Regions from separate parts of the Microbacterium sp. NPDC078814 genome, predicted to be linked through region 2. Evidence: riboswitches for the same ligand, from Rfam matches in the RefSeq annotation. Region 2 holds a riboswitch; the other holds the start of a gene.

Region 1 (4,411 bases), on a different contig from region 2:
GTCCCGCACAGTGGTGGCGAGGAGCTGGTGCTCCGGCTCCTGGAAGACCATGCCGATCCGGGTGAGGAGGTCGCGGGACGCCCAGCGGATCGGCGCGGGATCGGCACCCTGCGCGAGCATCGGCGCCGCGATCACGGCCCCCTCCGCGGGCGGGAGCAGGCCCGCGAGGGTCAGGCCCAGCGTGGACTTGCCCGCGCCGTTCGGACCGGTGATCGCGAGGGCCTCGCCCGCCCGCACGTCGAGGTCGATGCCGCGGGCCACCGGACGCCCCTTCACCCGCGCCACGGCGAGTGCTCGGGCCGACAGCAGCACCTCGCCGGGCACTGTCCTCGGTGCCGGGGGCTCGGCGGGAGGACGCCCGGGCACCCAGACGCCGTCCGCCGCCAGGCGCTCTCCCTGCGCACCGAGCACCGCGGCGGGAGGGCCGTCCGCGACCACCCCGCCGGCACCGAGCACGATGACCCGGGTGAGGAGCGGCAACCACACCTCGAGTCGATGCTCCACGACCACGAGGGTGGCGGGGTGCGCGGCGAGCATCCGCTCCACCGCCTCCCTGACCTCGCGCACCCCGTCCGGATCGAGGTTCGCCGTCGGCTCGTCGAGGAGGACGAGGCCGGGGCGCATCGCGAGCATGCCGGCGAGGGCGAGACGTTGCTTCTGGCCGCCCGACAGCGCCTTGGTCGGATGATCGAGCGGCACGTCGAGGCCGACGGCAGCGAGCGCCGCCTCGACACGCGGCCAGATCTCCGCACGCGGCACGCCGAGGTTCTCGCACCCGAACGCGACGTCGTCGCCCGCGCGGGCGAGGATCACCTGGGAGTCGGGGTCCTGGAGCACGAGCCCGGCGCGCCCGCGAGTCGCCACCGCCGGAGCGTCGTCGACGAGGAGCTCCCCCGCGCTCTCGCCCTCCTCCTCGCCGCCGAGCACGCCCGCGAGGCCGTGCAGCAGGGTCGACTTGCCCGCCCCGGACGCGCCGAGCACGAGAACCCGCTCGCCGGGCTCGATGCGGAACGAGACGTCGCGCAGCGCCCATGCCCGGCGGCTCGCATGCCGCCAGCCCCAGCCGCGCGCCTCGACGACCGCGGGAGCGACCTGCGCCGCCATCAGACGCGCACGCGCGCCTCGCGCCCGGAGCCGAAGCGGTCCAGCGCCCCCGTCGCCGCGATGCCGCGGGCGAGCACCCACGACAGGGCACCGGCGATGACGGCGCCGGAGATCACGGTGCTCACGAGGTAGATCACGGTGAACGCGGGACCGGAGCCGGCGTACCAGAGGATGAGGTTGTTGATGCCTCCCGCGAGCGCAGCGCCGGCACCGGCGAGGATCGCGACGGGCAGCGACCAGCGACGGTAGAAGAACAGCAGGAAGACGAGCTCGGCGCCGAGACCCTGCACGAGGCCCGCTTCGAGCGTGAGGAAGCCACCCCACTGGTTGCCGATGAGCGCCGAGACGACGGCGGCCAGCAGTTCGACGTAGATCGCCGCACCGGCCTTGCGGATGATGAGGCCGCCGAGCACTCCGGCGAACAGCCACGGTCCGTCCAGGAGCCCCTGGAGCCCGGGGAGCAGCGGCTCGAGCAGGGCCTTGGGGCCGAGGTACCCGACGTTCCAGGCCAGGAAGATCAGGCCGGCGGCGACGCCGAGCACGCTGGCGACGACGATGTCGACGATGCGCCACCGCAGATAGCTGCGCGCCGGAGCGCCGGTCGTCTTCGTGGACGAGGATGCGGACGTGGACGTACTCATGTGAACTCCTCCCTGCGCTGGCATGACCCAGATCAGGTTCGACGGTCGAAGCGCGATTCGCTCCCTCTCAGCCCGGCCCGCCGGACTCCCGTGGTTGTGCTGTCGATCCTAGCGTCTTCCGCCCGCGCGTCCCGAGCCGCGCACGGCGGATTCCTGGCGGCATTCGGTACCGTAAGCGAGTGACCGCTTCCGATCCCCCTGAAGAGGCGTCCGGCGGCGTCGGCGTCGACGCGCGGCCCGAGGACTCCACCCCCGCGTCCTCGCAGACCGTCGACACGCTGCCTGCGACCACGACGGAGACCGTCGCGTGGGCCGATGCCTCGACACCGGCGACCGCGCTGACCTGGGTCGACACGGACGTGGTCGAGTCCGGGTCGTCGACGCCGGAGTTCGACGCCACCCCGGAAGCCGAGGCCGCCCCCGGCCTGCTGCGCGACGCGACGCTGCGTCCGGCGATCGCCGGCCCCGGCCTGCTCGTCCCGCTCGGGGTCCTCGCCGGGCTCGTCGCCTCCTACGCCGGAAGCACGCTGCTCTGGCCGTTGCACGAGGTCGCCCCCACCGTCCAGGCCGTGGAGGTCACCCCGGTGGCCGCCCCCACCGCCGCGCTCGCCTGGCCGGAGGTGGGCGACGGCGCCGTGGGCATCGCCGGGATGACCACGGCCGCGTCCACGACCGCCCCGGTCAGCATCGCGAGCATCACCAAGGTCGTCAGCACGCTCATGGTGCTCGACCGCCTGCCCCTCGCCCCCGGGGAGCAGGGCCCCGAGTTCTCCTTCACCTACGCCGACAGCATCCGGTACTGGGACTACCGGATCTCGAACCAGTCCGCGCTGGATGTCCCCGTGGGCGGGGTGCTGACCGAGTACCAGCTCCTGCAGGGCACCCTGCTCGGTTCGGCCAACAACTACATCGATCGGCTCGCCGCGGAGATCTGGGGCTCCAATCGGGAGTTCGCGGCCGCCGCCGAGGTCTGGCTCGGCGAGCGCGGGCTCTCCGGGATCACCGTGGTCACGCCGTCCGGATTCGACGCGCGCAACGTCGCCACCCCGGAGGCGCTCGTGGCTCTCGGCGAGCTCGCGATGCAGAATCCCGTGTTCGCGGAGATCGTGGGCACCCGGTCGGTCGAGCTGCCGGGGGCCGGCACGGTGGAGAACACGAACGGCATGCTCGCGGACCCGGGGGTCGTCGGCATCAAGACCGGCACACTCGTCGGCTGGAACCTGCTGACGGCGAAGGACGTCTCCGTGGGGGACTCGACGGTCCGCCTCTACGCCGCGGCGCTGAACCAGGAGGACGACGAGGCGCGTCTCGCCCTCACCCGAGCCCTCTTCGCGCAGACCGAGGCGGCGCTGCAGGCGCAGGGCCCCGCCGTTCCCGCCGGGACGGTGGTCGGACGCGTCCGCACCGCCTGGGGCGAGGAGGTCGACGTCGTGACCGGTGAGGACGCGGATGTGGTGCTGTGGAACGGGGCGAGCGCGACCGCGTCGGCTGTGTTCGATCTCGGCGAGCAGCGCGAGGCGGACGGCGACGTCGGCACCCTCACCACGGCCGGCCCCATCGACACCACCGAGACCGCACTCGTCCTCGCCGAAGACGTGGACGGCCCGAGCCCGTGGTGGCGCCTCACCCATCCCCTCGAGCTGTTCGGCATCGACGCGGACCGCTCCTGACGACTGACGCCCCGCTCCGAGTCCGGAGCGGGGCGTCAGGGCGATGACGATCAGGGACGAGGCGACGCGCCGTCCGCCCCGTCGTCGAGGAGCGCCTGCGCGGCGGCCGCCTCCGCTCCGGGAAGCTGGGCACCGACGGCGGCACCCGCCACGGCATCGGCCGCCTGCTCCTCCGCGCGGACCTCGGCGTCGGCCTCTCCCGTCACCACGACCGGAGACGACCCGGTCAGGGCCGCTTCCGCGTCGAGGTCGGTCGCCGCCTGCTCGAACTGCGACTGGTACAGCCGCCAGTACGCGCCCTGGGCGGCGATGAGCTCGTCGTGCGTGCCCTTCTCGACGATGTCGCCGTGCTCCATCACGAGGATGAGGTCCGCGTCGCGGATGGTCGACAGCCGGTGCGCGATGACGAACGAGGTGCGCCCCTGCCGGAGAGCGGCCATGGCGTTCTGCAGCAGCAGCTCGGTGCGGGTATCGACCGCCGAGGTGGCCTCGTCAAGGATGAGGATCGACGGCTGCGCCACGAACGCCCGGGCGATCGTGATGAGCTGCCGCTCACCGGCCGAGACATTCGACGCGTCCTCGTCGAGCACGGTGTCGTACCCATCCGGAAGCGCGTGCACGAAGCGGTCGACGTAGGTCGCCCGCGCGGCGGCCAGCACCTCCTCGTCCGTCGCGGTCGAGCGTCCGTAGCGGATGTTCTCGCGGATGCTCCCGGCGAACAGCCAGGGGTCCTGGAGCACCATGCCGGTGCGGGACCGGAGGTCGTCACGCGTGATGGTCGAGATGTCCTGACCGTCCAGCGTGATCCGTCCGCCGCTGAGTTCGTAGAACCGCATGATGAGGTTCACGAGCGTCGTCTTGCCCGCACCCGTGGGTCCGACGATCGCGACGGTCTGCCCCGGCTCCACCCGGAACGACAGATCGGTGATGAGCGGACGCTCCGGCGAGTAGGAGAAGGAGACGTTCTCGAACTCGATCACGCCCTCCCCTTCGCGG
Region 2 (4,411 bases):
GGCGTGCGTACCGGCTGCCGTGTCGATCAGGGCGTCCGGTGCCTCGTCCCCGGGCAGATGCCCGCCCTTCACCAGCACCGCGGTCCCCATCGCGGCCGACAGCTCTCGCGCCGCGGCGAGCGCGTCCGCCCAGTCCGTCACCTCGTGACCGACGAGCACCGCGAGCTCGGCGAGGTTCGGGGTGACCACGGTCGCCCGGGACAGCAGGCTCCGCAGCTCGCGCTCCGCATCGGGGTGGAGCAGCCGATCCCCCGAGGTCGCGATCATGACCGGGTCGAGCACGACGATCGGGGGCTGTGTGTCTCGGAACCACGCGGCGACCGTCCGGATCACCTCCACGTCCGCGAGCATGCCGACCTTCACGGCGTCGATGCGGATGTCGTCACCGACGGCGTCGAGCTGCGCCCGGAGGAAGTCCGCGGGAGGAACGTGCACGGCGCGGACGCCCTGCGTGTTCTGGGCGGTCAGGGCCGTCAGGGCCGCCATGCCGTAGCCCCCGTTCGCGGCGATCGCCTTGAGGTCGGCCTGGATGCCCGCGCCCCCGGACGGATCGCTGCCGGCGATGCTGAGCACGTGCGGCACCGCGCGCCCAAGCCAGCGCCGACGGAAGGCCGCGGCGGCTGTCCGGGGGTCGCCCGCCGCGCACAGCGCCGACACCACCGCGATCCCGGCCGCGCCGGCCGCGCGCAGCGCCGCCGTGTCGTCGAGCTCCACCCCGCCGATCGCGACGCACGGCAGCGCACTGCGCGCGGCGAACGCGGCGAAGCCGTCGATGCCGAGCGGGGCCGGGTGGTCGGGCTTGGTGCGCGTGGGGCGGATCACGCCGACCCCGAGGTAGTCGACCGTGCCGGGCGGCAGCGCGGCGACCTCCTCGAGGTGCGCGGAGGTGTTCGCGGTCAGCCCGATCAGGGCCTCCGGGCCGAGGAGCTCGCGCGCGCGGAGCACCGAGGCGTCCGCCTGACCGAGGTGCACCCCGTCCACCCTGGCGCCGCGACGACGGGCCTCGACAGCCGCATCGAGGCGATCGTTCACGACGAGCAGCGCACGACCGTCGATGGCCGCGGACAAAGCGAGGAGCTGCACGACGGTCTCCTCGTCCGTCGCCTCCTTGTCGCGCAGCTGCACGATGCGGACGCCGCCGGCCACCGCTTCGCGGACGGTCGCGACCACCCCGCGTGCGCCGCACAGCGACCGATCGGTGACGAGGTAGAGGGACAGGTCGACGGTCATCGGGTCTCCTCCTCGACGCGGGCGCGGTCCCGGAGATCCGCTGGGGTCACGGCGGACAGCGCATCGAGCAGTCCGACGGCGAAGCTGCCCGGTCCGCGGGAGGTCTCCGCCGCCTGCTCGGCCGCGACCGTGTAGACGAGGGTCGCCGCGGCCACCGCCGTCAGCGCATCGGTCCCGCTACCGCGGGACGCCCCGAGGAAGGCCGCCATCACGGCCCCCAGCGCGCAGCCGCCGCCCGTCACCCGCGTGAGCAGCTCGTGCCCGTTGGCGATGCGGATCACCCGTTCCCCGTCGGTGAGGAGGTCGACCGGGCCGGAGACGGCGACCACGGAGCCGTACCGGTCGGCGAGCTCGCGCGCAGACGAGGCCGCCGCCTCGGTGCCGTCCGTCGCGTCGACGCCGCGGCCGCCGCTGCTGTGCCCGGCGAGCGCGAGGATCTCCGACGCGTTGCCGCGGATGGCGGTCGGGCGCCGCGCGGCCAGCTCGTGGGCCAGTGCCGTCCGCACCGGGAGCGTGCCGATCGCGACGGGATCGAGCACCCAGGGCGTGGCGGCGGCGAGCGCTCCGGCCACGGCTTCCCGACTCGCCTCCCGCTGCTCCGGGGTCGGCGTCCCGAGGTTGACGAGGAGCCCCGAGGCGGCAGCGGCGAACGGCTCGGCCTCGCCGATGATGTCTACCATGGCCGGCGCCGCACCGAGCGCGAGCAGCACGTTGGCGGTGAACCCCGTCACGACGGCGTTCGTGAGGCAGTGCGTCAACGGCGGCGCAGCCCGGACCTCCTCCCGCAGCCTTCCCGCCGTGACAGCGAGGTCGAGGACGGATTCCGGACGCACAGGATCGCTCATTGCGACATCCCTTCGCTAGTACGAACTAGATCAGGTTCGACGGGTGTGATCTCAGCCGCGGATGCGGCACCCCGTGTCACTGCCTCGCAGTCTAGCGAGCGAAGGCGTCGAGGAGCGCCCGCTCCTCCGTCCGCGTGAGTCCGGCGCGGCGCTCCCGGTCCACGCCCCGTTCGCGCTCGTCCGCCACGACGCGTTCCACCGTCTCGTCGAGGGGCCGGAGCCTGCCTCCGTTGCGCCGGTACCGCGCGTTCGAGCGGGTCATGAATCCGCTCATCTCGTGCGGCAGCCACAGCGGGAGCGAGCGCGGCCCCGCCCAGTACGCGACACCCTCCGCGACGAGACGCTTCTCCGTGCCGACGACGACCGGACCGGTGTGCCCGGTGGAAGCGCGCACCGTACGCAGCACGTCCTCCAGGTCGCGCACGTCGCCGATCGCGTTGACGGCACCGGTGACGGTGGCGGACACGACGAAGGCGGCGACGTCCTCGACGTCGATGACCTGCGCCGTGCGCCCGTCGAGCGGCGGGAGCAGCACGGGCTCGTCCAGGGCCCGGAGGAACGCCGCCGCCCAGTAGCCGAAGCGATCGCTCGGGTCGCCGTCGCCGACGATGAGGCCGGGACGGACGAGGAGCGCGCGGTCGCCGAGGCCCTCCTGCACGGCGTCCTCCGCCGCGACCTTCTGCCGCGCGTAGTCGTCGTCCTCACCGGCCTGCGCCGCCGGGTGCCGCGGGGCCGACTCGTCCGTTCCGACCGTCACGTCGTCGCGGTACACCGACATCGACGAGATGTAGGTCCACCGGGCGGCACGGTCGCCGAGTGCGCGGACCGCCCCGGAGACGTGATCGGCTCGGGAGGAGACGTCGACGACGTGGTCCCAGTCGGTGCGCGAGACGACGTCATAGGCGTCCTCGTCGTCGCGGTCGGCGAGCACGAGGGTCGCTCCCGGTGGCGCCGGCCGCCCGCCGCGGGCGAGGCAGGTCACCGACGCCCCTGCCCCCAACGCGTGCGCGGCGATGCGCTCCGACAGCCATCCGGTTCCCCCCAGGATCAGCACATCCGTCATGAGCCCATGTCATCAGGATCGACGACTCGGGGGAAGAGCCTCCGCTCAGAGCGGAGCGGCACAGGCCACCGCGCGAGCACAGGCCATCACGCGGACACAGGCCCTCACGCGAACACCGCCCACCACGCGAGCTCAGGCCATCACGCGAGCACAGGCCATGGGCGCTGCTGTCGCCTGATGCCGCGCGAACGCCTGATGCCGCGCGGGCTCGGCGCCGTCGCGGAGGCCGGCCCCGAAGCGGTCAGGGGATGACGATCTGGTCGAGGCCGTCCAACACCGGGATCGTCCACGACGGGTCCGGTCGCCAGTCGATCCACTCCCGATCGAACGGCCAGTCGCCGGCATGGAACGACGCGATGGCCGCGACCGCGTGCCGCTCGATCTGCGCGGCCTGCGCGGCGGTCAGCCGTCCCTGGTCGACGGCGGCGACCAGCTCGTCCTCGTCCTTCATCGCCACGCGCCCGTCCTGTGCGATCTCGACGTCGAGGACGTGATCGGAGGTGTAGGTGGCACTGTCGGTGCGCAGGTGCGCGTTCTCGAGGTTGACGTACCAGCCGGCGAAGTCCCACGTCGTCCCGGTGACCGAGCTCCAGAACAGCCAGACCGACCACGGCACTCCCGCGGGCGCGATGCGCAGGATGCCGTTGCCCCACCACTCCTCGACGATCCGGCGCCGGGGCTCCCGCCACCGCCGATCGAGCGGGACGGCCCGGATGCGCTCCCCGTCCCGCGTGCCCTGACCTTCCTGCTGCGTCCCGGCGGCGAGCCACGCGACGAGACCGCGCTCATCGTCACGGACGACGCGCATGGGGGTGACGGTCGCCGCCTCCCCCGTGGTCCACCCCGGCTTGCGGTAGTGCCAGTCGAGCTGCGCACCCGGCGAGAGGAACGGTCCCTCCCCGAGCGATCGCGCTCCGGCGGGGACCGAGGGTGGCGTGGGCTGCAGGAGGAGGCTCGTCATCCGGCCACGCTATCGCGAGAGCGCACGGCTCCCCGGAAAGGGGCCGTGCGCTCTCCCGATCAGTCGCGGAGGGCGGCGCCGAAGCGCTCCGCGGCCACGGCGACGCCCGCCATCTTCGCCTCGGAGGCCTCCGCGGCGGTCAGCGTGCGGTCGTCGGCGCGGAAGCGCAGGGCGAACGTCAGCGACTTCGATCCCTCGGGCACACCCTCGCCGCGGTAGTCGTCCACGAGCCGGACGGACTCCAGCAGCGCGCCAGCGCCCTCGGCGAGAGCCGCGCGGACCTCGCCTGCCGGCACCTCGGCCGGGAGCGTG

What was found. Region 2 has a riboswitch for thiamine pyrophosphate ahead of thiM (hydroxyethylthiazole kinase). Riboswitches for the same ligand answer to the same signal wherever they lie in the genome.
Region 1: linked by a shared signal. The riboswitch ahead of AB0300_RS06280 (ECF transporter S component) and the one ahead of thiM (hydroxyethylthiazole kinase) in region 2 are both predicted to bind thiamine pyrophosphate.

What each region holds. Positions count from the first base shown of each region.
Region 1 is NZ_JBFBLT010000003.1:15,354-19,764, forward strand. Features, by position in the region: gene AB0300_RS06275 (ABC transporter ATP-binding protein) at 1-1,104, opposite strand, end outside; gene AB0300_RS06280 (ECF transporter S component) at 1,104-1,745, opposite strand; TPP riboswitch at 1,738-1,847, opposite strand; gene AB0300_RS06285 (D-alanyl-D-alanine carboxypeptidase) at 1,925-3,415, shown strand; gene AB0300_RS06290 (ABC transporter ATP-binding protein) at 3,466-4,411, opposite strand, start outside.
Region 2 is NZ_JBFBLT010000001.1:14,205-18,615, forward strand. Features, by position in the region: gene AB0300_RS00070 (bifunctional hydroxymethylpyrimidine kinase/phosphomethylpyrimidine kinase) at 1-1,230, opposite strand, end outside; gene thiM (hydroxyethylthiazole kinase) at 1,227-2,075, opposite strand; TPP riboswitch at 2,066-2,159, opposite strand; gene AB0300_RS00080 (NAD-dependent epimerase/dehydratase family protein) at 2,167-3,138, opposite strand; gene AB0300_RS00085 (DUF402 domain-containing protein) at 3,380-4,099, opposite strand; gene pheT (phenylalanine--tRNA ligase subunit beta) at 4,159-4,411, opposite strand, start outside.